Regions from separate parts of the Pseudomonas sp. GW821-FHT09D08 genome, predicted to be linked through region 3. Evidence: predicted binding sites of a transcription regulator. Region 3 holds the regulator's gene; each other region holds the start of a gene.

Region 1 (10,076 bases), on a different contig from region 3:
GGTGGCGCGGCGGAATTCGGCCATGACTTCGCGCCCCGAGTAACCGTTTTCGGCGCCGCACGGGTCTTCGGCATAGGCGAGCACGTGGTGCTGGTCGCGGCACAGGCGGATGGCTTCTTTCAGTGACCAGGCGCCGTTGGGGTCGAGGGTGATGCGCGCATCGGGGAAGCGTTCGGCCAGGGCGGTGACGGCTTCGATCTCTGCGTCGCCACTCAATACGCCGCCCTTGAGCTTGAAGTCGTTGAAGCCGTACTTGGCCTTGGCGGCTTCGGCCAGGCGCACCACGGCCTCGCTGGTCAGGGCGGTTTCATGGCGCAGGCGAAACCACGCATCGTCGCTGTCGGCTTCGTTGCGGTAAGCCAGGTCGGTGGCGCTGCGGTCGCCGACATAGAACAGGTAGCCGAGCATTTTCACCGCATCACGCTGCTGGCCTTCGCCGAGCAGGGCAGCCACCGGCACTTCGAGGAACTGGCCCAGCAGGTCGAGCAGGGCGGCTTCCATGGCGGTGACGGCATGGATGGTGATGCGCAGGTCAAAGGTTTGCAGGCCACGGCCCGCCGAATCCCGTGAGGCAAAGGTGCTGCGCATCTGGTTGAGGACGCGCTGGTACTGGCCGATGGGTTGGCCGATTACCAGGCTGCGCGCGTCTTCCAGGGTTTCGCGGATGCGTTCGCCTCCGGGTACTTCACCGACGCCGGTGTTGCCGCTGCTGTCCTTGAGAATCACGATATTGCGCGTGAAGTAAGGGCCGTGGGCGCCGCTGAGGTTGAGCAGCATGCTGTCGTGACCGGCCACCGGGATGACCTGGAAGTGGGTGATGACGGGAGTATTCATGGCTAATTCCTAAAGAGACTCAGAGAGATTTGCTGATGGCAGCGCCGGTGGGCACGGCGCCCGGCGAGACCGATGCGGCAGCGGGCGAGGTCTTGGCGAAGAACACCAGGATCGCGGCGAGCACCGAGGTGCCGGCCAGGCCGTAGAGACCGCCCTGGATCGAGCCGGTGGTCTGCTCCAGGAAGCCGAAGGTGGTCGGCGCAACGAAGCCACCCAGGTTGCCGATGGAGTTGATCAAGGCAATCACGGCTGCGGCGATGCGCACGTCCAGGTAGCCCTGTGGGATGGGCCAGAACAGCGAAGACGCCGACTTGAACCCAATGGCCGCAAAGCAGATCGCCACGAACGCGAAGATCGGCCCGCCGGTGGTGGACATGAACATGCCTGCTGCGGCAATCAACAGCGCAGCCGCAACCCAGGCCTGCTGGAACTTGAATTTGCCCGACAGCGTCGCGAAGGCGTACATGGCGATGATCGAGATCAGCCACGGGATCGAGTTGAAGAAACCCACCTGCACATCGCTCAGGTCACCCATCTTCTTGATGATGCTCGGCAGCCAGAACGTCGCCGCGTAGATCGTCAGTTGAATGCAGAAGTACAGGGCGCAGAACAGCAGGATCTGGCGGTCCCTGAGCAGCTTGCCGAGGGTCGGCTTGACGCTGGTCAGGGCTTCACGCTCGCGCTGTTCCTGGTCGATGGCGTTGACCAGCGCATCCTGTTCTTCACGGGTCATCCATTTGGCGTCGTGGGGCTTGGAATCGAGCCAGAACCACACAAAGAAACCGATCACCACCGAGGCCAGGCCTTCGATGGCGAACATCCATTGCCAGCCGTGGAAGCCGAACCCTTCGATCTGCAGCAGCGCGCCTGACAGCGGGCCGGAGATCAGCGAGGCCACCGCCGAGCCGCTGAGGAATATCGCAATGGCCTTGCCGCGCTCAACCCCCGGCAGCCAGCGCGTGAAGTAGTAGATCACCCCGGGGAAGAACCCGGCTTCGGCCACGCCCAGCAGGAAGCGCAGGATGTAGAAGTGGGTTTCGTTCTGGATGAACGCCATCAGCGTGGCGACGATGCCCCAGGTGAACATGATGCGGGTCAGCCAGATGCGCGCGCCGACCTTTTGCAGCAGCATGTTGGAGGGCACTTCAAAGAGCGCGTAGCCGATGAAGAACAGCCCGGCACCGAAGCCATAGGCGGCAGCTCCGATGCCCAGGTCATGTTCCATGTGCGTGCGCACAAAGCCGATATTGACCCGGTCGATGTAGTTGAGGATGAACATGATCACGAACAGTGGGAGCACATGGCCCTTCACTTTGCTCACGGCGCGCGCGAGGACCGGATCACTTTCGGGTGCGGCAGATACATGGCTTGAATTGGTCACAATTCAAAACTCCCCCTGATTGTTTTTATGCGGGTTTGTGTGTCTTGTTGATAGACATCATACAAGTTAGTTTCTGAGATTCGCAATGTGGTGTTGAAGTTTTGTGTTTATAAGGGTCAGTTTTTAGTACTGTTCTAGTTATTTTGCGGGGTTGTGTGGGTTTTCAAAAAGGTTGAAGATGCTTCTGGCAAGGGTGAGGTTAGCGGTCATAAAGATTAGTTGTCATACAAGTTGAGCGCTTTTTTCACGCGCGCCCTAACCTGTAGGAGCGAGCTTGCTCGCGAAAAACGTCAACGATAATGCGGGCATCCTGGATAAACGCAGCGCCCTCAGGTTTTTCGCGAGCAAGCTCGCTCCTACAGTGGGGTTACGCCATGGGGCGGGATGTTAAGCTCCGTCCTGCCCAACCCCCTGGACCCGCAACGATGCCCATTGATAGTGGACCTCCCGTCCGTAGACGCTCCAACAACCTGGCCCAAGGCGTGCTCGACGCCCTGACCCAGCGCATCCTGCTTGGGCAGTTGAAGCCCGGTGAAAAGCTGCCGTCCGAATCCACCATCGTGCTCGAGCATGGGGTGAGCCGGACCGTGGTGCGCGAGGCCCTGTCCAAGCTGCAAGCCTCGGGGCTGGTGGAGACGCGCCATGGCATCGGCACCTTTGTGCTGGCGCAACAGGCCCAGCGAGGCTTGCGCCTGCATGTGGACACCGTCGCCAGCGTGCGCAACATGCTCGAGCTGCGCCTGGGCCTGGAAGTGCAGGCGGTGGCGCTGGCCGCTGTGCGCAGGTCCGACACGCAGCTGGCCCACATGCGCGCCGCTCTCGACGACTACCAGGCCTCGCTGGCCAACAACGACAGCTGCGTGGAAGAGGACAAGCGTTTTCACCAGTTGATCGCCGAAGCCACCGGCAACACGTTCTTCACCGAGATCATGCAGCACCTGGGCAATGCGATGATTCCGCGTACCCAGGTGAAGGGTGACGAGCGCGGCGGGGCGGACTTTGCCAAGCTCGGGCAACTGGCGAACCTGGAGCATGAGGCGATCTTCAACGCGATCAAGCGCCAGGACTCGGATGCCGCAAGGGCGGCGATGGTGTTGCATCTGACCAACAGCCGGGATCGATTTTCCGGCGAATAAAAAGGAACGCAGGTTGAACGAACACACCTTGTCCATGCGCCTGGAGCGTGTGGCCGCGCAGGTGCCGATGGGCGCGCGGCTGGCCGATATCGGCTCGGACCACGCCTACCTGCCGGTGGCCTTGATGCGCCGTGGCGTGATTGAGGCGGCGGTGGCGGGCGAGGTGGCGAGCACGCCGTTCCACGCGGCGCAGCGCACCGTGCGCGAGAATGGCCTGGAGCAGCACGTCACGGTGCGCCTGGCCGATGGGTTGGCGGCGATAGAGCCGGCGGACGCGATCACCGCGATCAGCGTCTGCGGCATGGGCGGCGAGACGATCCGCGACATCCTCGACAGCGGCAAGGCCCACCTCAGCGGCCGCGAACGTCTGATCCTGCAACCCAACGGCGGCGAACAGCCGTTGCGCTACTGGTTGATGAGCAACGGCTACCGCATCCTCAGTGAGGAGCTGCTGCACGAAAACCGCTTCTACTATGAAATCATCATGGCCGAGCGCGCCGAACCCGTGGTGTACAGCGCTGAAGAGCTGTACTTCGGCCCCATGCACCTGCAGGCCCGCAGCCCGGCGTTCCTCGCCAAGTGGCAGCGTGCGTTGCGCCTGAAAAAACGCACCCTGGCGGGCTTTGAACAGGCTCGGCAGCGGGTGCCGCAGGCGAAGGCGCAAGCCATCGCCGAGCAGGTCCAGTGGATTACCCGGCTGCTGGCGTGAACAGTCCGGCGTATCCCCTTCAAGTTCTTCCCGTGTGCGGCCGATAGGTTGTGGTGATTGAGGGCGTTTCAGTGCGCGCCTTGGGTGGGCGTCTCCGCAGGTGACGATGCCTGTGTCGCAACTGGGTGCTTTCGCCCCATTTTCGAGCGCGCCTCGGGCCGTATTGGCGCGTCGCGTGCCCTGTTTCAGGGCTGTGCAGCAGCGGCCCGTATCTTGCTAGTGCCAACCTAATCAATGACATGGCATTTTGCCGTTAGTCATTTCAAGGCTTCGCCTGCCGTCTAACGCGTGGGTTGTTTTTGGGAGTGGACATGCACAGCCTTTTATCACCCGGTATCCGCCTGCTCGGACGTTTCGGCTTCGCGCGTAAGTTCCAGATCCTGTTCTTCCTGTTCATGCTGCCCCTGGCGGGCAGCCTGTGGATGATCGGCCAGGACTATCGCGACAAATTAAGCGTGATTTCCAACGAACAGTCCGGCGTTCGCCAGCTGCTGGCCCTGGATGCACTGGACGGCCAGTTGACGGCGCAACGTAACCTGGCGGCGCGCTGGAAGGCGGCGGACATCCTGCACGCCCCGACACCGGAAGCGAAGGCGGCGATGGATAACGTCGATGCCAATTTCCCGCTGATCCAGCAAAGCCTGCAAGCCCTCGGCGAGGCGTTGAAAACCCAGAACGCCAGCGCTGATGTCCTGGCCCGCTTCGAAGCGTTGCAGGGCACCGTCAAGGGCATGGATTCGTCATCGCTGCGCACCGTCGGGTGGTGGCCGGACGGCTACGACCGCTTCACCACCGCGCTGACGGCGATGCAGGCGCTGCGCGAACAGATCGCCCTGGACGCCGGGCTGATCCTCGACCCGTGGCTGGAAACCTACATGCTCATGCAGATGGGCACCCAGCACGCGCCCGACCTGATCGAGCGCATCGGTCGCATGGCCAGCGTGGGGCAGTCGTCCATTTCTTCGGGGCAGTTCACCTTGCAGAGCCGTTTGCAGATGCGCGACTTGCGCAGCCGCATCGGCGATGCGCGCGACCAGTTGATCAAGGCCGCCGCTTCGCTCAAGGCCAAGCCGTTCGCGGGTGTGGAACCCTGGACGGGGCAGTACGACAACAGCCTGCAAGTGCTGGATAACGAACTCAAGGTGCTCGACGACGGCGTGTTTGGTGGCACCATCAAGCTCGACACCGCCGCCTTCGACCGCAGTGTCGACGCCATGCTCGGCAGCCTCGGCGCGCTGCGCAAGCAGTCGTTGACCTCCCTGGATGCGCGCCTGAGCTATTACCACGACCGTTCACTCAAGCAATTCATCCCGATGGCGGCGACATTCAGCCTGTTGGCCCTGGCGGCGCTGTACCTGTTCATGTGCCTGCAAGCCTCCATCCGTCGCAGTGCCAGCGGCATTACCACGTTGGCCGAGTCCCTGCGCGACGGCAACCTGTGCGTGGAAGTGGCGGTGGAAGGGCGCGACGAACTCGCGGCGATCAGCACCGCGTTGAACGTCGCGGTGGTGCAATTGCGCACCAGCCTGCTCGGCGTCAATCACGAAACCCAGCAACTCGGCTCGGCGGTGCTCACCCTTAATTCGCAATCGGGCAGCACCCTCAGCGAAGTCGAGGACCAGCAGCACCAGATCAGCCAGATCGCCGCCGCCGCCACGCAGTTGGCCGCCACGTCCATGGGCGTCGCGCGCAGTTGCGAGCAGGCCTCGGGCAGTGCCCAGCAGACCCGGCGCATCGCCGAAGACAGCAGCCGCGACAGCCAGCGTACCACCGCCAGCATCCAGCAGCTCAACCAGCGCCTGACCGACACCTCGGACGCCTTGCAGCAGGTCAGCCAGCAAGGCCAGCAGATTCAATCGGTGGTCGACACCATTCGTGGCATCGCCGAGCAGACCAACCTGCTGGCGCTTAACGCCGCCATTGAAGCTGCACGCGCAGGCGAGCAAGGCCGGGGCTTTGCGGTGGTCGCCGATGAAGTGCGCAGCCTGTCGCAACGCACCCAGGCCTCGACGGCGCAGATCGCCGGCACCGTCGACAGCCTGCGCGCCACCGTGAGCCAGGCGGTGACGCTGATGGGTGCCGCGTGCGAGCAGGCGTTGACCGATGCCGAGTCCGTCACCGGCCTGGGCACGCGCCTGGGCGAGATTGCCGGCGCGGTGCAGAACGTCACCGACACCCTGGCGCAAATCGCCACGGCGGTGGAGGAGCAGGCAGCGACGGCGGATGAAGTGAGCGGCAATATCCAGCAAGTCGACCAGGCCGCCGGGCGCCTGCTGGACGGCGCCCGCGCGGTAAACCGTGCGGCGGACACCTTGAGCAAGGGCAGCCAGGCGTTGAGTGATAACACTGCACGGTTTCGCCTGAGCTGAGGCCTGTACACCCTCAAGATCCAACCCTGTGGGGGTGTAGAACCGTAGACATCGTTTACATCTGAAACCGGGGACATCGTTTACACATTTGAGGCCTGGACGCGGGTCATACCTCGTCCAAGCCTCCCCAAGGGATAATCACACAGGTCCAGGTCAGTTGGCTGAGGTATGCAGCACCTCAATCCACAGTGCCCCCTTGCCCGACGCCGCTTCCCCCACCCGCTTCAACGCACCGTTGGCGCTGACTGCATAGGTGCCGACCTTGTCGCTTTTCTCACCGGTCACCAGCAGCCAATGCCCGTTGGGGGAGAACGCGATATTGCGCGGCTGCTTCTCCTCGACCGGGTAGTTGTCGACATAGCGCAGGCCGCCGGTGGCGGTATCCACCGCAAACGCCGATACCGAACTGCTGGTGCGCTCGCTCATCAGCAGCAGCTTGCCGTCCGGCGACAGGCGCAGATCGGCCGCCCAGATGCGCGGCGTCGGGTCGTCTTTCAGGTCATTGTTGCGCGCGTCTCGTACTTCGCCGTGGGCCAGTTTCAAACGCTCGGGAATGCCATTGGCCACGCCGATCTGCGTCAGCGCGCCGGTGCTGTCATCGATGGCAAATGCGGTGACTGTGCCGCTCATTTCACCGACCACATACAGGTACTTGCCGTCGGCCGAAAACGCCAGGTGCCGAGGCCCGGTATTGGCCGGCACGCTCACGAAGCCGCTGCCGATCGGGGTGAGTGCGCCGGTGGCGGCATCGAAGCGGTATTGCAGCACATGGTCCGTGCCCAGGTTGCCGGCGTAGGCAAAGCGATTGCTGGGGTCGGTGCGCAGCGAGTGGGCATGCAGGCCGGTTTTGTAGGTGTGGATGGCGTCGGGCTTGTCGATGGGCTGGACGCTGAGGGTGTCGGCACCGTAGGACGCCGCGAGCAAATAGCGCCCGGCGCGGTCGATGGCCAGGTACGCCATGCTTTCGGCCAGCGGCGCCTTGGACTGCGGCGTCAGGCGGCCGGTTGTCGGGTCGATGCTGAAGCCCTGGACCTGAAACGGCTTGACCCGCAGGGCCGCGAACAAGGTCTTACCGTCGGGGCTGAGGGCCATGGGGTTGACCTGATCGCCGGCCGTCACTTGCTCGACCAGGCTCAGGGCGCCGTTACTTTCGTCGAGGCGGTACTGGGAAATCAGCCCGTCACCGGGGCTGGAGATATACGCAAACGTGGTGGCGTGGGCGTGGGCACTGAGGCCGCAGACAACGGCGGCGGCCAGGAGCAGGGGTTTGTTCACAGGTGATCCTTTATTGTTATGGGTGTGATCAGTCATCGTATGACTGTGGGCGGATCTCGGCAATGATTGTTTTATCGGCGGTCGGGGCGCTGTATCTCTGCCCGCGCCAAGGGCATGATGCGCGGCATGAATAACGATCCCATCGCACTTTACTGGCGCTTCAAGGCCCCCGATCCCGGCATCGGCCCGCGCGAACAGGCACCCATGCTCGCCCAGGAGCAGGCCTGGGCACGGGAGCATGCAGCCGGGCATCACTTCAGTTGGATCGAAGTGCTGCTGCCGCCGCTGTGCTTTGGTGTGTTCCTGCCCAGCCTGGTGTTCATGCTGGGCGTGTGGCTGTACGGGGCCGCGTTCGCGCCAGGGCTGGACGTGGACCGTGTCATCGGCGACACCTTTGCCTGGCAGGTATTGGCGGCAGTGGTCTTTACGGCGGCCTGGGGGCTGCGCAACTACCTGCGTGATACCCGCGATCCCATCAAGCGCTACTGGCAGGCCATGCCGGACCAGGGCGTGGTCGAGCTGGAGCGCCACAGGCTGGTGTCGGGCACCAGCCTGTGGGCCTCGGACTACGATCCCGACTGCAACGCCCTGATGCAATGGAAAAACGGCGAGCTTGAACGCACCCAGAGCAGCGGGGTGTCGCAGTGGATCGTCGCCAAGACCACGGCGGGCCACTGGCTGGTATTCAAGGACGAATACCCCGGTGACTTCACCTACAACCGGGTCGGCCGCATGCCGGCACCGGACAAACAACTGCAACCCTGCCAGGACCTGGCCTTTACCTTCGCCCCCGGCACCAACCTGATGCTGGGCCGACGTTTCGACGGCGAACCGCTGCCCTTGCTGGACACCGGGTATTGGCTGGCGGCCGATGAGCTCAAGCGCCTTACTGCAATCGCCCATCACTGGGCGTTTTTCCCGCCGGACCGCTATGGCGTGGTCAATGCCCGGAATGCGCCGTGGGTGCAGCAACTGTTGGACAAGGCACAAGCCGATGGCGAGGTGGCCGGGGGAACGGGTTTTACGCACGCTTAGTGGTGAGCGGACTTTTTGTGGTGAACGGGCTTCTGTGGTGAGCGGGCTTGCCCCGCGCCGGGCCGCGAAGCGGCCCCATCAAGAGCACCACGTTTTTCCAGGTAAATCCGGATAATCGCTTTTGGGGCCGCTTCGCCGCCCAGCGCGGGGCAAGCCCGCTCACCACAAAAAAGCCAGGTCACTCCGGGCTGGATACATTCAGTCACCCGATGACAGGTTTTCTGTAATGGGATGATCTTTGGTGATGGGGCGCCCGCGTAGTGGTGAACGGACTTTTTGTGGTGAGCGGGCTTCTGTGGTGAGCGGGCTTGCCCCGCGCCGGGCCGCGAAGCGGCCCCATCAAGAACACTGCGTTTTTCCAGGTGAATCCGGATAACCGCTTTTGGGGCCGCTTCGCAGCCCAGCGCGGGGCAAGCCCGCTCACCACAAAAAAGCCAGGTCACTCCGGGCGGATACATTCAGTCACCCGATGACACTGGCTCGCCAGCTACGGCGCGCTAGTGTTAATGCTCTTCAGGACGGTCCCCAGGAGCAACGGAATGCGCCCCACACCCCAATCCCATCGCCTGCGTCACGGTCGTTACTCTGAATACGGACGCAGTTACCTCATTACCGTTGTCGTGCATCACCGTCAGCGCCTATTCACCGACCTTTATCTGGGTCGTCTGTTGGTGGCCGAATTTCGGCAGGTTCATGAGCTGGCATTGGTCGACTCTCTGGCCTGGGTCATCATGCCTGACCACATTCACTGGCTGTTTGAGCTGAAGCAGAAGACGTTGCCCGACGTGGTGCGGCGTATGAAGTCGCGTAGCACGCTGACCATCAACCGGCGTCGTCAAAGCAAGGAGCGTGTCTGGCAACCCGGTTATCACGATAGGGCTGTCCGCGCGGAGGATGATGTTCGCAAGATGGCTCGCTACATCATTGCCAACCCTTTGCGGGCTGGGTTGGTGGCGCAGGTAGGGGATTATTCGTTATGGGATGCTGCATGGCTCTGATTGAGTAATTGATGGCGTGGAGGTTGAAGCCCGCTCACCATAAAAAGGCGCCCGCTTGCCGCATAGGAACCTTCAGGCCTTAAGGGGCTCACTTGTTATGTCGCCCTGTTCCCCTGCCGAAAGGAATCCGCATGCATGCCACCTCATCAATGGTCCCCCCTCATCCCCCCGTCGAACGCGAACTGAGCCTGCGCGCGGTCATCACCGGCACGTTGCTCGGTATCCTGCTGACCCCTTCGAATGTGTACGCCGGGTTGAAGATCGGCTGGTCGTTCAACATGTCGATCATTGCCCTGCTGGTGGGGTATGCGATCTGGCAGGGCCTGGCGAGGCGGTCGT
Region 2 (10,076 bases), on a different contig from region 3:
TTCAGATCTACATCGCCTCTGATGTAGCATATCGACTTCAATACCCGTTCAGCCAAGTCTTCGATGCTGTTTTTTGAGACAAAGGCAACACGCGGCTTGGCCGCAGGTAGGGGCGGATGAATCAACCTCAGCTCATTTTCACTGAAAGCTGCTTCTAAACTGAGGCCTCTCCAGATACCGTCCCACCCATCCGTGTAACCAGACGGAGTGACGGCGTATGCGCTGTAGATAGTGGGCCGAAAGTCAGGATGTGTTAGAGCATATTCAATTTCCGCACGCTTACGCGATTTTGCGCTTTGAGCTCCTGTCAGCAACGCACGAGGGAGCTCCCATCGAAACTCAGATTGGTCAAAATACCGCAGAAGGCCAAAGCCTCTGTTGCGAGCAATGTTGAACGTACCGGACTGAAATGCGCTCATGGAGGCGAAGATCCCTTTGACGTTGAAGCCGGTAACCTGACTGACCTTTGAGCTGAACTCTTCAATGTCGCATACGGGAACAGTGCCGCTGTAGTTTTTGCATTCTATTATGATGATCATCGATGGTTTTTCGAGACCCGGCAGGAACACCTCGATCGAAATATCGAAGATGATGGCGTCGTCTCGATCGCGTGAGTAATAGCCTCTTTTTCTGTAGATCTGACAGTTCTCAGGTCGACAGAAGAAGCGCCCCTCATGGATCTCACGAGACAGGAACTGAAAGACCTGCTCTTCAAATTTGTCGCCCTTGGCGTAAGTGCTTAGCTTCTCAATTTCCATAGTTACGCAGAAATGCTGTTGATTGGGCTCTGAGAATAGCCGATAGCGCAGTAGAGTTTCCTATGCGTATTGTTGATTATTCGAGGCGACACTCTAGCTGTCGATGGAGAGCGGCTACTTGATAAGCCAATTGAAGGGTGGAGTAGGTTCCTGTTCAATCTTTTCCGGTTTGATATGTATCGTTGAGTGTCAGCTTTTGGCCGATTCTGTTGAAAAAGTCGGTCCTTCCAGACTGCCCGCGTACTGACTGTTGAAAATGCCTTCTTTGCGCGCAGCTACGCGAAATCCGAGCCCGGAATCCTCTGATCAAAGTCAAGACTTCAATCTCAAGCGGGTACTTTTCTACCGTGGAAACCATGGCCGACTTTTTCAACAGAATCGGCCGAAAGCAGCCCCTCTATGAACACCAACCTAAGAACACCCGCGTCCATCCGTCGCATCCCCCACCCTCCCCCTCCAGCCCCCACCCAACCTGCCGATAACCCTACTAACCACATGCCTACCCCCGCATCCCCACCCGACCGAGCCCACCCTATGAACCCACTCTCCCTCCTGAAAAAATCCCGGCCCGCTCGCCAAGGCACCACCACCCTCACCAGCACCGCCAACAATCTGGACGCCGCCCTCAGCGCTCTACGCATCACCCCCACCCTGATCACCGGCTTTATCTCGCCGCATCTGGACATCGACGCCATCGCCGCCAAGCTCAAGCATCGTTTCCCCCAGTCCACCCTCAGCCTGTGCACCACCTCCGGCGAGCTGTGCAATGCGCCCGGTTCGCTGTATTGCGCCACCGGCGAGCGCTGGGACCGGGTGGTGTTGCAGTTGTTCGACGACAGTCTGATCGCTTCGGCCGAGGTGGTGATGGTGCCGCTGGAGTGTGAGGACATTCGCGGTGGCGGCACTCGCCTGGGGATGCAGGAGCGGATTGCCAAGTTGGTGGCGAATATCAAGCGGGTGCAGGTACGTACGTCGATCGATCATCGCGATACCTTGGCGTATGTGGTGTTCGATGGGTTGTCGGCGTCGGAGTCGTTTTTCATGGAGGCGCTGTATGAGTCGGGGCGGTTTCCGTGTTTGTTTGTAGGGGGATCGGCCGGGGGTAAGTCGGATTTCCAGAAGACGCTGATTCATGACGGCCAGCGCAGTTATCAGAACCATGCGCAGATTGTGTTCCTGAAAACGGCGGCCCATGTGCGGTTTGGGGTGTTCAAGAGCCAGAATTTCAAGGCGGCGGATTTGACCTTCAGTGTGCTGACGGCGTCGGTGGAGGACCGCACGATTGACCAGGTGATCGACAGCAGCGGCAATATCAAGAGCATGGTGCAGGCGCTGTGTGATGCGTTCAGTTGCGCGCCCCAGGCGTTGGAGTCGAAGCTGGCGGATTATTCGTTTGCGATTCGGGTGGGCAGTGAGTTGTTTGTGCGGTCTATCGCGCGTATCGATTATGAGCAGCAGATCGTGCAGTTGTTTTGCGACGTGGCGCCGGGCGAGGAGTTGGTGATGGTGCGGCGTACGCCATTGCGGGAGGCGACGCGCCTGGACTATGAGCAGTTCCTGCGCGGCAAGGGTGGCCAGCCGGTGGCGGGAATTTTGAATGACTGCATTCTGCGCCGGCTGAACAACGGCGCCGAGCTGGGCAGCATGGCCGGCATTTTTGGGGATGTGCCGTTGGCGGGGTTTTCGACCTTCGGGGAGATTCTGGGCCTGAACCTGAACCAGACGCTGACGGCGATTTTCTTCTTTCGGGTGGCCAAGGGGGCGAGTTTCAGTGATGAGTACGTGGACAATTTCATCGCCCATTACGGCGAGTTCAAGGCGTTTTTCCTACGGCGTCAGGTGAAGAAGCTGGCGGGTTTGAACCATGTGGTGGTCAAGCAGATTACCGCGTTCAAGAACAATGACTTCACCGACACCCTGAATACCCGAGGCCTGGACCGCAATATCCTGCCAGTCTTCGAGGGCCTGGCCGACTTGGGCCTGGTGTTGGCCCAGGCCGAGCGTCAGCAGGAGGACATCGCTTCGCAGCTCAAGCATTACTCCGGCGAGTTGCACGCCTCGATGGATGAACTGGTGGGCACGATTGGCCAGCAGAACAGCGTGTCTGCCCAGGCAGGGGCCACGGTGGAGGGGCTGTCGAGCCAGGCGGATGTCGCGGTACAGGGGGCGCGCACGCTGGCGGGGTCGAGTTTGCGTATCCAGTCGATTGTGCAGGTGATCCAGCAGATCGCCGGGCAGACCAACCTGCTGGCACTCAATGCCGCGATTGAAGCGGCGCGCGCGGGCGACCTGGGCCGGGGCTTTGCGGTGGTGGCGGACGAGGTGCGCAAGCTGGCGGAAATCACGCGCAAGAATGCGGCGGAAATTGGTGTGGATATCGACTTGTTGTCGAGTGAGATCCAGCGGGTGGCCCAGCAGATTGAAGACCAGTCCACCGGGGTGGGTGCGCTGCGGGAGATGCTGGATGTGCTGGAGGCGTCGAGCCGAGCAACGGAGGGTACGGCGCAACGGACCAAGACCATTGCGGATACGTTGACGGGGTTGACCCATGGGTAGGCGCTAACGGCAGGTAAAAAATGGCGCGGGGCTCATGGCACTGAACGGGGGATTCAGTGCATGATGCGTCGCTCATATCAAGGACGATAACAACCGTGAAAAACGCCCTCGCCGCCCTGCTATTGCTGTGCCTGACCGCTCCCGCCCTCGCCGCCGAAAACCCCGTCGGGTTCAAGACCGTCACCCTGCCCGATGCACAAGACAAGCGTCCACTTGAGCTGGTCGTCTGGTACCCCGCTACCACCACCGCCAAACCCACCCTGATCGCCGACAACGCGGTGTTCATCGGTGCCCTCGCCGTACCCGACGCGCCGCCGGCTGCCGGTGAGCATCCGCTGGTGGTGCTCTCCCACGGTTATGGCGGCAACTGGGGCAAGCAGGTGTGGCTGGCGAGTGCGCTGGCGCATCAGGGCTACATCGTGGCGGCGGTCAACCACCCCGGCACCACCACCAAAGACCGTAACCCGCAAACCGCCGCGCAGTTATGGCAACGCCCGGCCGACCTGAGCCGCGTGATCGACGCGGTGTTGGCTCAGCCGAAGCTATTTGGCGCGGTCGCGAAAGGCCAGATTGCCGCCGTGGGCCATTCCCTTGGCGGCTGGACCGTGCTGGAACTCGCCGGGGCGCGCTTCGACCCCGAGCTGTTCAGCCGCGACTGCAGCATCCACCCCAAGCTCGGCGGTTGCATCGGCTACCAGGAGATGAACCCCGCCGGCACGCCAGAAGGTAAAGCGCGCTTGGCGGCGGATTTGAGCGACAAGCGCGTCACCGCCATCGTGTCCCTGGACCTGGGCCTGTCCCGCGGCTTCACCGACGCCAGCCTGGCTGCATTGCCGGTACCGGCGCTGGTGATTGCGGGGGGCGTGCCATCGGAGGATATGGACCCGCAGTTGGAGTCCGCCGACATGGTCAAGCGGCTGCCTGAAGCAACGACGAAGTACGTGGAGATCGCCGACGCTACGCACTTCAGCTTTATGTCGATCTGCAAGCCGGGGGGCATGGCGCTGATCGAGGAGAGTTCACCGGGCGACGGCATGATTTGCCGCGATGGTGAGGGGGCTCGGCCACGGGCGGTGATTCAGCAGCAGGTGGTGGGGCTGATCAGTGAGTTTTTACGCCGATCGTTTCGACAGTAAAGCAGGCATCGACCTTAGAGCACGTGTCGAGTCACGGCTGACTATTTATCGTTTTAACGCTATTGAACTGCGGAGCGAACATGCAAGAAAGTAAACACCCGAAGGGACTTGGCGGTTGGTTGATCGTGGTTGGCTTGGGCCTGTTTATAGCCTTGGCGCGCCTGGGTTATGCCCTTATCGCGGTGTATTACCCAATATTCGCAGATGGCTCGTTCAGCATCCTCACCTCATCCGGCACGACGATGACTAACGCCCTGTGGGGCGCGATCCTGATTTCAGAAACCCTCGTCAATGCAGTCTTTATCGCGGCCTTTGGTTATTTGGTTTACCTGTTCTTCTGCGAACATTATTTATTCCCCAAGGTTTATATCGTCACGCTCATCGCCTCGGCTGTTTACGTTCCACTTGATGCATGGTTCAGCTCGCTTGTTCTGGTGGATGAACCCATATTCGACTACAACACGACCAAGGAAACCGTCCGCGGATTGGTGTCCACCTCGATCTGGGTCCCCTACATACTGTTCTCCAAAAGGGTCAAGGCAACGTTTGTCCAACACCGGCCGGTTGCGGCGCAAGCGCCGGGCATCGTCAGCCCTTGACGCGGTGAGCATCGAGCGCCTGCCGGATGACTGGCAGGCTGCCAAGGCGATGCCGCTGAACTACGCAGCCCCCTCACATCGATAGCACTGATGATTACTATCGAACCGCTCGCCTATAGGGTGGCCAGGCCCGATTCCTATAATCGCCTCCCAATTCTTCCCCTTCGCCTGGCCTCAGGCGACATCCCCCTTGGAACCCAGCATCATGCCAAGTGCCCTCCAGGCCCCCAGCGGCCGTCCCGAACATAATCAGCAAAGCGTCAAACAGCAGTGGCTGGCAATCCTCTCGGTCGCGGTGGGCGCTTTCGCCCTGGTGACCAGTGAGTTCCTGCCGGTGGGTGTGCTCAACGACGTCGCCAGCGACCTCGGTATCAGTGCCGGCCATGCCGGGCTGATGGTGACATTGCCCGGCATCATGGCCGCCCTCGCTGCGCCGTTCCTGTCGGTGAGCATTGGCGCGATGGACCGGCGCTACCTGCTGATCGGCCTGACGTTGATCATGATCATCGCCAACTCGGTGGTGGCCTTTGCCAATGACTTCAGCCTGCTGCTGTTCGGCCGTGTCTTGCTGGGCATCAGTATCGGCGGGTTCTGGGCCACGGCCATTGCCCTCAGTGGGCGCCTGGCGCCCAGGGGTGTGGACGTGGCGAAGGCCACCTCGATCATCATGATGGGCGTGACCCTGGCCACCGTGCTCGGCGTGCCGGTCGGCACCTGGCTCAGCGGCCTGATGGGCTGGCGCATGACGTTCCTGGTCACCGCACTGCTGGGCGTGCCGGTGCTGCTGGCGCAGGTGTTCCTGCTGCCGCGGCTCACCCCGGAGAAGGCCATTCGCGTCAGCGACCTGCCGGCGTTGTTTATCAACCCACAGGCGCGGATCGGGTTGATCGCGGTGCTGTTGATCGGCCTGGCGCACTTTGCGGCCTACACCTATGTGGCGCCGTTCTTCAAATACAGTTCCGGCTTCGACGGGCCGACGATTGGTTCGCTGTTGCTGCTCTTCGGCGTGGCCGGGGTGTTCGGCAATATCTTTGCCGGTTTCGCCGCCAACCGCAGCGTGCGTCACACCCTGTTGCTGGTGGCGCTGATGATCGGCACCAGCACCGCGCTGTTCCCCCACTTCGCCACCGGCATGACCGGCGCAGCGATGCTGATCGGGCTGTGGGGCTTCGCCTTCGGCGCCTTCCCGGCCTGTGCCAGTATCTGGATGTTTGTGGTGGCGCCCAAGGATGTCGAACGCGGCATGCCGCTGTTCGTGGCCTTGTTCCAGGTGATCATTGCCTTGGGTTCGTTCTTCGGCGGGCGCATCGTCGACCAACTGGGCAGCTCGGTGTTGTTGAGCCTGGCCACGGCGTTGGTGGGCTGCGGTTTTGTTACAGTGCTGGTGCTGGGGCGCAACATCAGTAATAGCCTGGCGGCCCAGCCTGGCTAAACCGAGGGACCATGGATACCGCCAACGACGCTTCTTTCGCCTATCAGGCGGTGTACCGCTACCTTGTCGAGTTGATCGAGGCGAACCCTTCGGCAGGCGAACGCCAACTGCCGTCCCTGCGCCAGTTGGCCCGGCGCCTGGGCGTGTCGGTGTCGACCACCAAGTACGCCTATGCGCTGCTGGAGGATGAGGGGCGTGTCCAGGCCAGGCCCAAGCGTGGCTATTTCACCCGGGCCGTGGCGGCGCCGCTGTTGAGCGAAGGTTCGCCTGATTTGCTCGACCAGGTATTCGCCAACGCCCGCCAGCCGGGCATGCTGGCCCTGAGCAGCGACGCCCCGGCGATGCTGCTGTCGTTGGAAAACCCCTTGTTGATGATGGAGCGCGAACTGGCCCGCCAGTACCCGCGCGCCCTCACCCCGCTGTACCTGCCGTTCGGCGAGCCCGAGTTGCGTGCAGCGCTGGCCGCGCGCTACACCCAATCCACCCAGCGCTATTGGCAGGCCGAACAGGTGTATATCGGCTCGGACCTGCACAGCGTGCTGGACCTGTCGCTCAGCGCCCTGGCGTTGCGTGGCACGCTGGCGGTGGTGGAGTCGCCGTGTTCGTGGGCGGTGCTGCGTCAGTTGCAGGCGGCGAATATCCGCGTGATTGAAATGCCCCTCGGCGCGGACGGGCGCTTCGACCTGCCCGCCCTCCAGGCACTGCTCGAGCGGGAGCCGATCCGCCTGGCGGTGCTGTCATCCAGCGTGAACGTGCCCCAGGGCGGCGTGATGCCAGCGCAGGATAAACAGCAGATCTGCCGCTGGCTGGCAGAGCGGGACATCTGGCTGTTCGAAAACGACACCTACGGCGAGCTGTATTTCGAGGCGCCCGCCGCCCGCTATCGCGACTTTGCCGACCCACAGAAACTGCTGGTGTTCTCGACCTTCGACAAGGTGATCGGCGCGGAGGCGCCCTACGCTTATGTGCTGTGTCGCGGACAAGGGCCGCAGTTGCAGCGGGTGTTCCTGGAGCGGGGGTTTCGCCTGTCGCCGACCCGTCAGAAAGCGATTGCCAAGCTGCTCACCTCCGGGCGCATCGACCAGCACCTGCTGATGCTGCGCGCGGCCTTGCGGGAACGGATGACGCGCATGAAAGCCCTGCTGGAAACGCACGGCGAGTGGCACGTGGTCGAACCCCATGGCGGCGCGAGTTTCTGGCTGGAGGCCAGGCGCCCGGTCAACATGGGGCAGGTGTTCGGGCGCCTGCTGGCCCAGCGCGTCGTGATCGCCCCGGGGCAGTTGTTCAGCCTGCACGGCAACTGGCCGTATCACCTGCGCCTGAGCTACACCCTCGACTGGAGCAAGGATATCGCCCAGGCCGTGCAGCTGTTGGCCCAGGCGATCCGTCAAAGCCCGTAGCAGTGTTGCGCTTGGGGGAAGCGGCCCTGGCGCACGTCGTCGGCAAACCGCTCGCACGCATCGCGAATCACCGCGCCGACATCGGCGTACTGCTTGACGAAGCGCGGCAGATGCTCGCCGCCCAGGCCCAACAGGTCTTCGGTGACCAGCACCTGGCCGTCGCAGGCCGGTGAGGCGCCGATGCCGATGGTGGGCCTGTCCGAGTCCTGGGTAATCTGCCGCGCCACGCCTTCGGCCACCCCTTCCAGCAGCAGGCTGAAAGCGCCCGCTTCCAGGTTGGCGCGGGCGTCTTCGGTAATCACGGCGCCGGTTTCAGCCGTGAGGCCCTGGGCCTTGAACCCACCCATCACGTTGACGAACTGCGGCATCAGCCCCACGTGCGCCATCACCGGAATACCACGCGCCACCAGGAACGCCACGGTGCCCGCCAGCGCCTGGTTGGCTTCCAGCTTGACCGCATCGCAGCCGGTGCGCGCCAACACCTGGGCGCAATTGCGGAACGCCTGTTCATGGGATTCCTGATAGCTGCCAAATGGCATGTCGGCAATCACACAGGCCAGGCGCGTGCTGTCGACCACGGCACGGGTGTGGCCGATGATTTCTTCGAGCTGCATGCTCAAGGTCGACGGCCGGCCATAGCCGACCATGGCCGTGGAGTCACCGACCAGAATGAAGTCCACCAGCGGATCGATCAGCCTGGCGATGGCGCTGGTGTAGGCCGTGAGGGAGACGATTTTCTGCTGGCCTTTCATGGCGACCAGTTGGGGCACGGTCATGCGTTTGGTGCGGGTGTGCAGGCTCATGGTGTGTTCCTTATCGCGTTCAATACTCGGGGAATGCGGGGCCCGAGTATTGGCGAAAGGCGCGGCGATTCAATGCACAGATCGGCGCTAAAAAGCGACCCAGGCAGCCGTCGCGGTTTTTTAAGCTGGTATCATCCGCGCACGTACACGCCAGGTAACAACCCATGAATCGCCAGAAAAAACTGCAACAGCTGTTCAAGGCCAAAGCCAAAAAGGCCAGCGCCAAATTGGCACCGAAATCCAAGGATAAGTACATCAGCAAGGCCGAGCGGGAAAAGCTGGCGGCTGAGGCCGCCCAGGCGCCAGACATGTCCCCCGAGGGTTAACTCAGCAACCGCTCAGCGCTTCGGGCCGGCGCTCACCCGCGAAAAAGAACGGCCGCAGGCGCACGCCCACGCTGTTGCCGATAAACGCCGCCACCAGCCACACCCAGCCATGCAGGCTGCCCGAGGCGATACCGCTGAAGTACGCGCCGATGTTGCAACCGTAGGCCAGGCGCGAGCCGTAGCCGAGCAGCAGGCCGCCGATCACCGCGGCCAGCAGCGAACGGGCCGGGATCTTCAGGCTGGGGGCAAAGCGCCCGGCCAGGCCGGCGGCCAACAGCGCACCGAGGACGATGCCGATGTCCATGACGCTGGTGATGTCTTCCCACACCGGCGCAGCCAGGGCCTTGGCGTTGCCCGGCATTTGCCAGAACGCCCAGTTGGCCACGTCCACACCCAACCCGTTTGCCACCTTGGCGCCCCACAGCGCGAAGGCCGAGGTAATCCCCCACGGCCGCCCGGCCAGTGCCAGGGTGGCGTAGTTGAGCAACGCCAAACCAATCGCGCCCCACACCAACGGCCATGGCCCACGCAGGAAGCGGCGCAGGCCTTGGTGTTCGCTGGTCACGCCTTCTTCAAGCTGGCCGTGGCGGCGCTTTTCCAGGCGCACGGTGACGGCCGCGATGAGCGCAAACATGGTCAGGCTGGCGAGCAACGCCGGCACCACGCCGAAGCTCTTGACGATGGACACCGCCGGGAATGCCGGCAACGCAAACCACCAGTCCACATGGTGGGTGGCGATCAGCGAACCGCAGATAAAGAACAACAGCGTCACCAGCATGCGCGCATTACCGCCGCCCACGGTGAACAACGTGCCCGAGGCACACCCGCCGCCCAACTGCATGCCGATGCCGAAAATAAACGCGCCAAACACCACCGACACCCCGGCCGGCGCCACTAGCCCGACCACCGGTTGCCCGAACAACGTGCCCGCCCCCAGCGCCGGGAAAAACAGCAGCACCGCCAGCGCGAGCATCACCATCTGCGCCCGCAGGCCTGCGCCACGGCGATCATTGATAAACACGCGCCAGGCGGAGGTGAAGCCGAAGGCAGCGTGGTAAAGGGTCAA
Region 3 (10,076 bases):
GCCATGGGCATGCCATAGATCACGCAGCTGGCTTCGTCCTGGGCCCAGATCGCACTGCCGCCCTGCTTGAGCAGGCGCGCGCCTTCACGGCCGTCGGCGCCCATGCCGGTGAGTACCACCGCCAGAACTTTGTCGCCGTAGGACTTGGCCGCCGAACCGAAGGTGATGTCCACGCACGGCTTGTAGTTGAGGCGCTCATCGCCCGGCAGGATTTTGATCGCGCCACGGCCGTCGACCATCATCTGCTTGCCGCCCGGGGCCAGTAACGCCAGGCCAGGACGCAGGATGTCGCCATCCTCGGCTTCCTTGACGCTGATGCGGCACAGCTTGTCCAGGCGCTCGGCGAAGGCCTTGGTGAACGCGGCGGGCATATGCTGGATCAACACGATCGGCGCCGGGAAGTTGGCCGGCAATTGGGTCAACACGCGCTGCAAGGCGACCGGGCCGCCGGTGGAGGTGCCGATGGCGACCAGTTTATAGGCCTTGCGCTTGGGCGCAGGCGAATGGGCAGCCGCCGGTGCCGACGTTCGTACCGGTGGCGTGGCAGGCCGTGCAAGCGGCGCTGGCGCGGGGCGACTGAACGAGGAACTGGTGGGGGCAGCCGGCGCAGCCACCGGTGCCGGCGCAGGGGCTGGCGCGCTGAACAGGCTGCGGCGGTTGCTGCGGGAAATACTGTGGACTTTCTCGCACAGCAGTTGCTTGACCTTCTCGGGGTTGCGCGAGATGTCTTCGAAATTCTTCGGCAGGAAGTCCACCGCACCTGCATCCAGCGCATCGAGGGTCACTCGGGCGCCTTCGTGGGTCAGCGAGGAGAACATCAATACCGGGGTCGGGCAGCGTTGCATGATGTGCCGGACTGCCGTGATGCCATCCATCATCGGCATCTCGTAGTCCATGGTGATCACGTCCGGCTTCAACGCAATGGCTTGATCAATCGCCTCTTTGCCGTTGGTGGCCGTGCCGACCACCTGGATGCTTGGATCGGCGGAAAGAATTTCCGAGACGCGGCGGCGGAAGAAACCCGAATCGTCCACCACCAGGACCTTGACTGCCATAAACACTCCGTTAGGTGGGGCGGGCAATACCGCCTATGCCCCACCAGAATCAAATACGCCGAGCGGCGTAACGCTTGAGCATGCTCGGAACATCGAGAATCAGCGCGATCCGACCGTCACCGGTGATGGTCGCACCCGACATGCCCGGGGTTCCCTGCAGCATTTTGCCCAAAGGCTTGATGACCACTTCTTCCTGGCCAACCAGTTGATCGACGACAAAGCCGATACGCTGGGTGCCCACGGAGAGAATCACCACATGGCCTTCGCGCTGCTCTTCATGGGCGGCCGATGCAACCAGCCAGCGCTTGAGGTAGAACAGGGGCAACGCCTTGTCCCGCACGATCACCACTTCCTGGCCGTCGACCACGTTGGTGCGCGACAGGTCGAGGTGGAAGATCTCGTTGACGTTGACCAGCGGGAAGGCGAACGCCTGGTTGCCCAGCATCACCATCAGGGTCGGCATGATCGCCAGGGTCAACGGCACCTTGATGACGATCTTGGAGCCCTGGCCCTTGGTCGAGTAGATGTTGATCGAGCCGTTGAGCTGGCTGATCTTGGTCTTCACCACGTCCATGCCCACGCCACGGCCCGACACGTCGGAAATCTCGGTCTTGGTCGAGAAGCCGGGGGCGAAGATCAGGTTGTAGCACTCGGTGTCGGTCAGGCGGTCGGCGGCGTCCTTGTCCATCACGCCACGCTTGACCGCGATATTGCGCAAGATGGTCGGGTCCATGCCCTTGCCGTCATCGGTGATCGACAGCAGGATGTGGTCGCCTTCCTGCTCCGCCGCCAGGATCACCTTGCCGCCACGGGACTTGCCCGAGGCTTCGCGTTCTTCCGGGGTTTCGACACCGTGGTCGACAGCGTTGCGCACCAAGTGGACCAGCGGGTCGGCCAGGGCCTCGACAAGGTTCTTGTCGAGGTCGGTTTCTTCACCCACCAGTTCCAGGTTGATCTCTTTCTTCAGCTGGCGCGCGAGGTCGCGAACCAGGCGCGGGAAGCGACCGAAGACTTTCTTGATCGGCTGCATGCGCGTTTTCATCACCGCGGTCTGCAGGTCGGCGGTGACCACGTCGAGGTTCGACACGGCCTTCTGCATGGCTTCATCGCCACTGCTCAAGCCCAGGCGCACCAGACGGTTACGCACCAGTACCAGCTCGCCGACCATGTTCATGATGTCGTCCAGCCGTGCGGTATCGACCCGTACGGTGGTTTCGGCTTCACTGGCCGGTTTTTCCGCGACCGGTGCGGCAGCGGCACGCGCTGGAGCCGGGGCAGCAGCCGGCGCAGGCGCAGGCTTGGCGGCGGGCGCGGCGGCTTTGGCGGCAACCGGTGCCGCCGTGGCTGCAGCGGCGGCCGGGGCGACTTCGGTGAACTTGCCCTTGCCGTGCAGATCGTCCAGCAGTGCTTCGAATTCGTGATCGGAGATCAACCCATCGTCCGCAGGCTTGGCGCCGGCAGCGGGTGCTGCCGGGGCCGCAGCCGTAGCGGCGACGGCCGGCAAGGCATCGGCCGCGAACGTGCCCTTGCCATGCAACTGGTCGAGCAACGCTTCGAATTCATCGTCAGTGATGTCGGTGCTGGCAGAAGCGGCAGGCGCATCCGCAGCACCGGCGGCGGCACTGGCAGGCGCCACGGCGTCGGCGGCGAACTGGCCCTTGCCGTGCAATTGATCGAGCAGGGACTCGAACTCAGCGTCGGTAATGTCCTCGCTGGTCGGCGCGGCAGCCGGGGCAACCGCAGCCGGCGCTTCGGCTTCGGCCTTGACGGCACTGAGGGAACTGAGCAGTTGCTCGAACTCGCTGTCCGTCACATCCGCTTCAGGCTCCGCCACTGGTTCCGGTACGGCTTCGACCACCGGCGCTGCCGAGGTGTCGGCCGGCTCGGCATAGCGCGCCAGGGCGGCCAGCAGTTCCGGAGTGGCTGCGGTGATCGGGGCACGCTCGCGCACTTCGCTGAACATGCCGTTGACCGCATCCAGTGCTTCGAGAATCACGTCCATCAACTCCGAATCAACGTGACGCTCACCCTTGCGCAGGATGTCGAACACGTTCTCGGCGATGTGGCAGCACTCCACCAGCTCATGGAGCTGGAGGAAGCCGGCGCCCCCTTTTACAGTATGAAAACCGCGAAAAATTGCATTGAGCAGGTTCGCATCATCCGGGCGGCTTTCCAGCTCGACCAGTTGTTCGGACAGTTGCTCTAAAATTTCGCCGGCCTCTACAAGGAAATCCTGAAGGATCTCTTCATCGGCGCCGAAGCTCATGTGGGTGCTCCTTAGAAGCCTAAACTGGATAACAGGTCATCTACGTCATCCTGACCTGACACAACGTCTTCACGTTTATCGGCATGAATCTGCGGACCTTCACCCTTGGCGAGATGTTTTTGTGGATCTTTTTCAGAGAGGATCGCTTCGCGGTCATGTTCGATGCCGGCAAAACGGTCGACCTGGCCGGCCATGAGTACCAATTTGAGCAGGTTGCTTTCCACTTCGGTGACCAACTGGGTCACACGCTTGATCACCTGACCGGTCAGGTCCTGGTAATCCTGGGCGAGCAGAATGTCATTGAGGTTGCTGGAAACCATGCGGTTTTCCTGCTCGCTGCGTGACAAGAACCCTTCGACCCGACGGGCCAGCTCACGAAACTCTTCCGCACCGACTTCACGGCGCATGAAGCGGCCCCAGTCAACGCTCAGGGCGTGGGCTTCCGTGGCCATGCCGTTGACCAGGGGCGTGGCGTTTTCCACCAGGTCCATGGTGCGGTTAGCCGCCGCCTCGGTCAGCCTGACCACATAGGACAGGCGTTCGGTGGCGTCGGTGATCTGCGAAATCTCTTCGGCCTGGGGCATGTGCGGGTCAATCTGGAAATTGACGATCGCGCTGTGCAGCTCGCGTGTGAGCTTGCCCACTTCCTGGTACAGGCCTCGGTCACGGGTCTGGTTGAGCTCATGGATCAACTGCACCGCGTCGCCGAACTGGCCTTTTTCAAGGCTGTCAACCAACTGGTGAGCATGCTTTTTCAGGGTCGACTCAAAGTCTCCCTGTGACGTTTCTTTATGCTCCATAGCTCCCCCGCGATGGCATCAGCCGTGGATGCGTTCGAAGATCTTTTCGATCTTCTCTTTCAAGGCCTGTGCAGTGAATGGTTTGACCACGTAACCGTTGACCCCGGCCTGGGCGGCTTCGATGATCTGTTCACGCTTGGCTTCGGCGGTCACCATCAACACGGGAAGGCTGCGCAATTTTTCGTCGGCACGCACGTGGCGCAACAAGTCGATGCCGGTCATGCCCGGCATGTTCCAGTCCGTTACCAGAAAGTCGATGCTCCCGCTGTTGAGGATCGGAATCGCCGTCAGACCGTCATCCGCCTCGACCGTGTTTGTGAACCCAAGGTCACGCAACAGGTTTTTTATGATCCGCCGCATCGTTGAGAAGTCATCAACGATGAGGATTTTCATGTTCTTGTCCAATTCGACCTCCAAGCAGTCTTAAACGCGCCCAGCACCTGGACGCGCCATTTCAATCAACAGGCATTACACAAAAAGGACTGCCAAGGGCACCACGGCCCGAGCCCGCGAAGGCCTATCACCTTCGCGGTATCGCTTTGCAATGCTCCCCACACTGCCTGTCAGCGCGCTCGCCACTCTCCCAGACGCCCCCGCAAGCGGGCCGCGCACTGGCTATGCAACTGGCTGACACGGGATTCGCTGACCCCCAGGACCTCACCGATTTCCTTGAGGTTCAGCTCTTCGTCGTAGTACAGCGCCAACACCAACCGCTCGCGCTCCGGCAAGTTGGCAATGGCGTCCGCCAACGCGCCCTGGAAACGCTCATCTTCCAGGTCACGGGACGGCTCCATATGCGCGCTCGCGCCGTCCTCGTGCAGCCCTTCGTGTTCGCCGTCCTGTAACAGGTCGTCGAAACTGAACAGGCGGCTGCCCAAGGTATCGTTCAAAATCCCGTAATAATCGTCGAGACTCAATTGGAGTTCGGCCGCAACTTCGTGATCTTTAGCGTCGCGACCGGTTTTTGCTTCAATTGCACGAATTGCGTCACTGACCATGCGTGTATTGCGGTGCACCGAACGCGGCGCCCAGTCACCCTTGCGCACTTCGTCGAGCATCGCGCCACGGATGCGGATACCCGCATACGTCTCGAAGCTCGCGCCCTTGCTCGCGTCGTACTTGGTCGACACTTCGAGCAGGCCGATCATGCCCGCCTGGATCAGGTCTTCGACCTGGACGCTGGCGGGCAGGCGTGCCAGCAGGTGATAGGCGATGCGCTTGACCAGTGGCGCATAGCGCTCGATCAACTCGCCCTGGCTGTCACGGGCAGATTTCTTGTAAGCGTTATAGCCGTTCGCTGTCATAGCACCGGTCCTGCACTCGTCTGATGCACCAATCGCTCGACGAAAAACTCCAGATGCCCCCGAGGGTTGGCAGGCAACGGCCAGGTATCGACCTTCTGGGCAATAGCCTTGAACGCCAATGCGCACTTGGAACGAGGGAACGCTTCGTAGACTGCACGCTGCTTTTGCACAGCCTTGCGTACACACTCGTCGTAGGGAACTGCACCGACGTATTGTAAGGCGACATCGAGAAAGCGATCCGTGACCTTGGTCAACTTGGCGAACAGGTTGCGGCCTTCCTGCGGGCTCTGGGCCATGTTGGCCAGGACGCGGAAGCGGTTCATGCCGTAGTCACGGTTAAGCAGTTTGATCAGGGCGTAGGCGTCGGTGATCGAGGTGGGTTCATCGCAGACCACCAGCAAGACTTCCTGCGCCGCGCGCACAAAGCTGACCACGGACTCGCCGATCCCGGCGGCGGTGTCGATCACCAGCACGTCGAGGTTGTCGCCAATGTCACTGAATGCCTGGATCAGGCCGGCATGCTGCGCCGGGCTCAGGTGCACCATGCTCTGGGTACCGGAGGCGGCCGGCACGATGCGGATCCCGCCAGGGCCCTGGAGCAGCACGTCGCGCAGCTCACAGCGCCCCTCGATCACATCGGCCAGGGTATGTTTGGGCGTCAGTCCCAGCAGAACGTCGACGTTCGCCAGCCCCAGGTCAGCATCCAGCAGCATGACGCGACGGCCAAGCTCTGCCAGGGCCAGGGACAAATTCACTGACACGTTAGTTTTCCCGACGCCACCTTTGCCGCCGGTCACCGCGATCACCTGTACGGGATGCATGCTGCCCATTTTATTTCTTTACCTTGTCTTGCTTAGACGCAGGCTACATGGCTTGGCCGCGTGAATCGCTTGCAGACCATCGATGTAGGTACATTTCACGGTGTTCATCGCACCTCAACCCACCCGTTTTGCCGGGTTGTGGTAAAGGTCGGCGAACATATCGGCCATCGCTTCCTCGCTAGGCTCTTCTTGCATTTGCACGCTGACGGCGCGGCTGACCAGCTGATGACGGCGCGGCAGATGCAAATCATCCGGGATCCGCGGCCCGTCGGTCAGGTAGGCAACCGGTAGTTCATGGCTGATAGCCAGGCTCAACACTTCGCCCAGGCTGGCGGTTTCATCCAGTTTAGTCAGGATGCAGCCGGCCAGACCGCAACGCTTGTAGCTATGGTACGCAGCGGTAAGAACCTGTTTCTGGCTGGTGGTTGCAAGCACCAGGTAATTTTTCGACTTGATGCCACGCCCCGCCAGGCTTTCCAGTTGCAGGCGCAACGCCGGATCGCTGGCCTGCAGGCCGGCGGTGTCGATCAGCACCACGCGCTTGCGCAGCAACGGATCGAGCGCGTTGGCCAGGGACTGGCCCGGATCGACATGGGTGACCGGCACATTGAGGATACGGCCCAGGGTCTTGAGCTGTTCCTGGGCGCCGATGCGGTAGCTGTCCATGCTCACCAGCGCGATGTTATTCGCGCCGTACTTGAGCACATAGCGCGCCGCCAGCTTGGCCAGGGTGGTGGTCTTACCCATGCCGGCAGGGCCGACCATGGCGATCACACCGCCCTCTTCCAGGGGTTCGATTTCCGGGGTGGCGATCATCCGCGCCAAGTGGGCCAGCAACATGCGCCAGGCCTGGCGAGGCTCTTCGATTTCGGTGGTCAGGGCCAGCAGGTCGCGGGACAACGGGCCGGACAGGCCGATGCGTTGCAGGCGGCGCCAGAGGTTGGCCTGGTGCGGTTTGCTGCCTTGCAGTTGGGTCCAGGCCAGCGAGCCCAGTTGCACTTCCAGCAGCTCGCGCAGACCGTTGAGTTCAAAACGCATCGAGTCGAAGACGCGCTGGTCGACTGCGGCGGCCGGGGCTGGCGCGGCAGGACGTGGCGGTTCGATGAACGTTGGCTCAACCAGCGGCTCGGCGGCGGTCAGCGGCAGGCCGGCGAACAACTGGCGATTGGTGGTGGCATCGCTGTCGCCACGCATGCTCAGCTCAGCCTGGGCCGAGACGATGCGCGAAGCGGTCTTGCGCAGCTCGTCTTCGAGCTCCATGTTCGGCACACGCGGCGCCAATGCCGAGGGGGTGTAGTCCAGGGCAGCCGTCAGCTCGACACCGCCGGCAATACGACGATTACCGATAATCGCGGCATCGGCGCCCAGCTCATCGCGGACCAGTTTCATGGCCTGACGCATATCGGCGGCGAAAAAACGCTTAACTTGCATAACCCACTACCCTCAGCCGTTGGGCCCTACTGTCGCGACGATAGTCACTTGCTTGTTGTCAGGAATTTCCTGATAAGCCAAAACGTGCAAATTCGGTACTGCCAGACGTCCAAACCGCGACAACATCGCCCGGACCGGACCCGCCACCAGCAGAATCACCGGTTGGCCCTGCATTTCCTGGCGCTGTGCGGCGTCGATCAACGAACGCTGCAGTTTCTCAGCCATGCTTGGCTCCAGCAGAACGCCCTCTTCCTGGCCTTGTCCTGCCTTCTGAATACTATTGAGCAATATTTGTTCCAACCTTGGTTCCAAGGTGATCACAGGCAGCTCGGAGTCAAGCCCTACAATGCTTTGCACGATGGCGCGGGACAATCCGACACGCACCGCCGCCACCAGCGCGGCAGTATCTTGACTCTTGGCGGCATTGTTGGCGATAGCCTCGGCAATGCTGCGAATGTCGCGTACTGGCACCTGTTCGGCCAGCAGCGCCTGCAGCACCTTGAGCAGTTGCGACAACGACAGCACGCCCGGCACCAGCTCTTCTGCCAGTTTTGGCGAGGCCTTGCCCAGCAAACCCATCAATTGCTGGACTTCTTCGTGGCCGATCAGCTCGTGGGAGTGCTTGTACAGGATCTGGTTGAGGTGGGTGGCGACCACGGTACTGGCGTCCACCACGGTGTAGCCTAGGGACTGCGCCTGGCTGCGCTGGCTGATTTCGATCCACACCGCCTCCAGGCCAAAAGCCGGATCTTTGGCGGTAATGCCGTTGAGAGTGCCGAACACCTGGCCGGGGTTGATTGCCAGCTCGCGGTCCGGGTAGATCTCAGCTTCGGCCAGGATCACGCCCATCAGGGTCAGGCGGTAGGCACTCGGGGCCAGGTCGAGGTTGTCGCGGATATGCACGGTAGGCATCAGGAAGCCCAGGTCCTGGGACAGCTTCTTGCGCACGCCCTTGATCCGCGCGAGCAACTGGCCGCCCTGGTTGCGGTCCACCAGCGGAATCAAGCGGTAGCCGACTTCCAGGCCGATCATGTCGATCGGGGTCACGTCGTCCCAGCCCAACTCCTTGGTTTCCTGGGCGCGGGCCGGGGATGGCAGCAGTTCCTGCTGGCGGGCGATCTCTTGCTGGGCCTGGACCTTGACCGCATTCTGCTTTTTCCAGAACAGGTAGGCACCACCGCCCGCCATGGCCGCCATGCTCAGGAACGACACATGGGGCATGCCCGGCACGATGCCCATGATCGCCATGATGCCGGCTGCCACGGCCAGGGCCTTGGGCGAGGCAAACATCTGCCGGCTGATCTGCTTGCCCATGTCTTCGGAGCCCGAAGCACGGGTCACCATGATGGCGGCAGCTGTAGATAACAACAGTGATGGCAATTGCGCCACTAAACCGTCACCGATGGTCAGCAGGGCGTACACCTTGCCCGCATCGCCGAAGGTCATGCCGTGCTGGAAGATCCCGACCGCCATGCCGCCGATCAGGTTGATGAACAGGATCAGCAGGCCGGCGATGGCGTCACCGCGCACGAATTTACTGGCACCGTCCATGGAACCGTAGAACTCGGCTTCCTGGGCGACTTCCAAGCGGCGGGTCTTGGCCTGGTTCTGGTCGATCAGGCCGGCGTTGAGGTCGGCGTCGATAGCCATCTGCTTGCCGGGCATGGCGTCGAGGGTAAAGCGTGCGCTCACCTCGGAGATCCGCCCGGCGCCCTTGGTCACCACCACGAAGTTGATGATCATGAGGATCGCGAACACCACGATACCGACCACGTAGTTACCGCCGATCACCACCTCACCGAAGGCCTGGATCACCTTACCGGCAGCGGCGTGACCGTCCTGGCCGTGGAGCATGACCACACGGGTGGACGCCACGTTCAGCGCCAGGCGCAACAGGGTTGCCACCAGCAGGATCGTCGGGAACACCGCGAAATCCAGCGGCCGCAAGGCGTAGACGCACACCAGCAGCACGACGACGGACAGGGCGATGTTGAAGGTGAAGAACACGTCCAGCAGGAACGGCGGCATCGGCAACATCATCATTGCCAGCATGACCAGCAGCAACAACGGCACACCCAGATTGCCCCGCGAGAGGTCAGTCAGGGTGCCACGGGCCGTGCTGAACATTTGAGAGCGATCCACCACCGGTATTCCTCGTTTCCTTGAAGCAAACTTTTGACGCCGGGAGGCGTCCTGAAGGCGGTATTGCAAGAAGCCTTCCAACTTTGCTTTTGAGGAGGTGGATCGCTACAGGCGCCCGAGTTCTATCGGATGTAAACACTCCAACGGTGAGAGAAAGGCTGCTCCCGTCCCACCGTTGGATCCGTTTGCATTTACTGCACGAGACCTTTCTATAACGGCCTCACATTGGCCGCCTGCGGCCCTTTTTGACCTGAAGT

What was found. The regulator FliA, encoded in region 3, starts transcription of late flagellar genes. The targets are predictions, from matches to a motif close to CTAAAGTTTNNNNNNNNNNNGCCGNTAA.
Region 1: AC07OP_RS30180 (methyl-accepting chemotaxis protein) is a predicted target of FliA. The motif match lies at 4,080-4,107, and genes of this name have one in related genera.
Region 2: AC07OP_RS29980 (methyl-accepting chemotaxis protein) is a predicted target of FliA. The motif match lies at 1,213-1,240, and genes of this name have one in related genera.

The regions. Positions count from the first base shown of each region.
Region 1 covers NZ_JBWKOX010000032.1:29,375-39,450, reverse strand. The annotation lists gene gudD (glucarate dehydratase) at 1-834, opposite strand, end outside; gene AC07OP_RS30200 (MFS transporter) at 854-2,215, opposite strand; partial or broken gene AC07OP_RS30195 (outer membrane lipoprotein carrier protein LolA) at 2,490-2,579, shown strand; gene AC07OP_RS30190 (FadR/GntR family transcriptional regulator) at 2,641-3,351, shown strand; gene AC07OP_RS30185 (tRNA (adenine(22)-N(1))-methyltransferase) at 3,365-4,060, shown strand; gene AC07OP_RS30180 (methyl-accepting chemotaxis protein) at 4,372-6,429, shown strand; gene AC07OP_RS30175 (lactonase family protein) at 6,583-7,704, opposite strand; gene AC07OP_RS30170 (hypothetical protein) at 7,831-8,739, shown strand; gene AC07OP_RS30165 (REP-associated tyrosine transposase) at 9,279-9,737, shown strand; gene AC07OP_RS30160 (OPT family oligopeptide transporter) at 9,869-10,076, shown strand, end outside.
Region 2 covers NZ_JBWKOX010000031.1:42,972-53,047, reverse strand. The annotation lists gene AC07OP_RS29985 (ImmA/IrrE family metallo-endopeptidase) at 1-758, opposite strand, end outside; gene AC07OP_RS29980 (methyl-accepting chemotaxis protein) at 1,293-3,314, shown strand; gene AC07OP_RS29975 (alpha/beta hydrolase family protein) at 3,410-4,450, shown strand; gene AC07OP_RS29970 (DUF2569 domain-containing protein) at 4,531-5,049, shown strand; gene AC07OP_RS29965 (MFS transporter) at 5,255-6,481, shown strand; gene AC07OP_RS29960 (aminotransferase-like domain-containing protein) at 6,493-7,881, shown strand; gene panB (3-methyl-2-oxobutanoate hydroxymethyltransferase) at 7,869-8,684, opposite strand; gene AC07OP_RS29950 (DUF2986 domain-containing protein) at 8,849-9,010, shown strand; gene AC07OP_RS29945 (YeeE/YedE family protein) at 9,012-10,076, opposite strand, start outside.
Region 3 covers NZ_JBWKOX010000007.1:162,855-172,930, forward strand. The annotation lists gene AC07OP_RS15030 (protein-glutamate methylesterase/protein-glutamine glutaminase) at 1-1,055, opposite strand, end outside; gene AC07OP_RS15035 (chemotaxis protein CheA) at 1,105-3,321, opposite strand; gene AC07OP_RS15040 (protein phosphatase CheZ) at 3,333-4,121, opposite strand; gene AC07OP_RS15045 (chemotaxis response regulator CheY) at 4,140-4,514, opposite strand; gene fliA (RNA polymerase sigma factor FliA) at 4,685-5,425, opposite strand; gene fleN (flagellar synthesis regulator FleN) at 5,422-6,255, opposite strand; gene flhF (flagellar biosynthesis GTPase FlhF) at 6,361-7,677, opposite strand; gene flhA (flagellar biosynthesis protein FlhA) at 7,690-9,804, opposite strand; gene cspE (transcription antiterminator/RNA stability regulator CspE) at 10,029-10,076, opposite strand, start outside.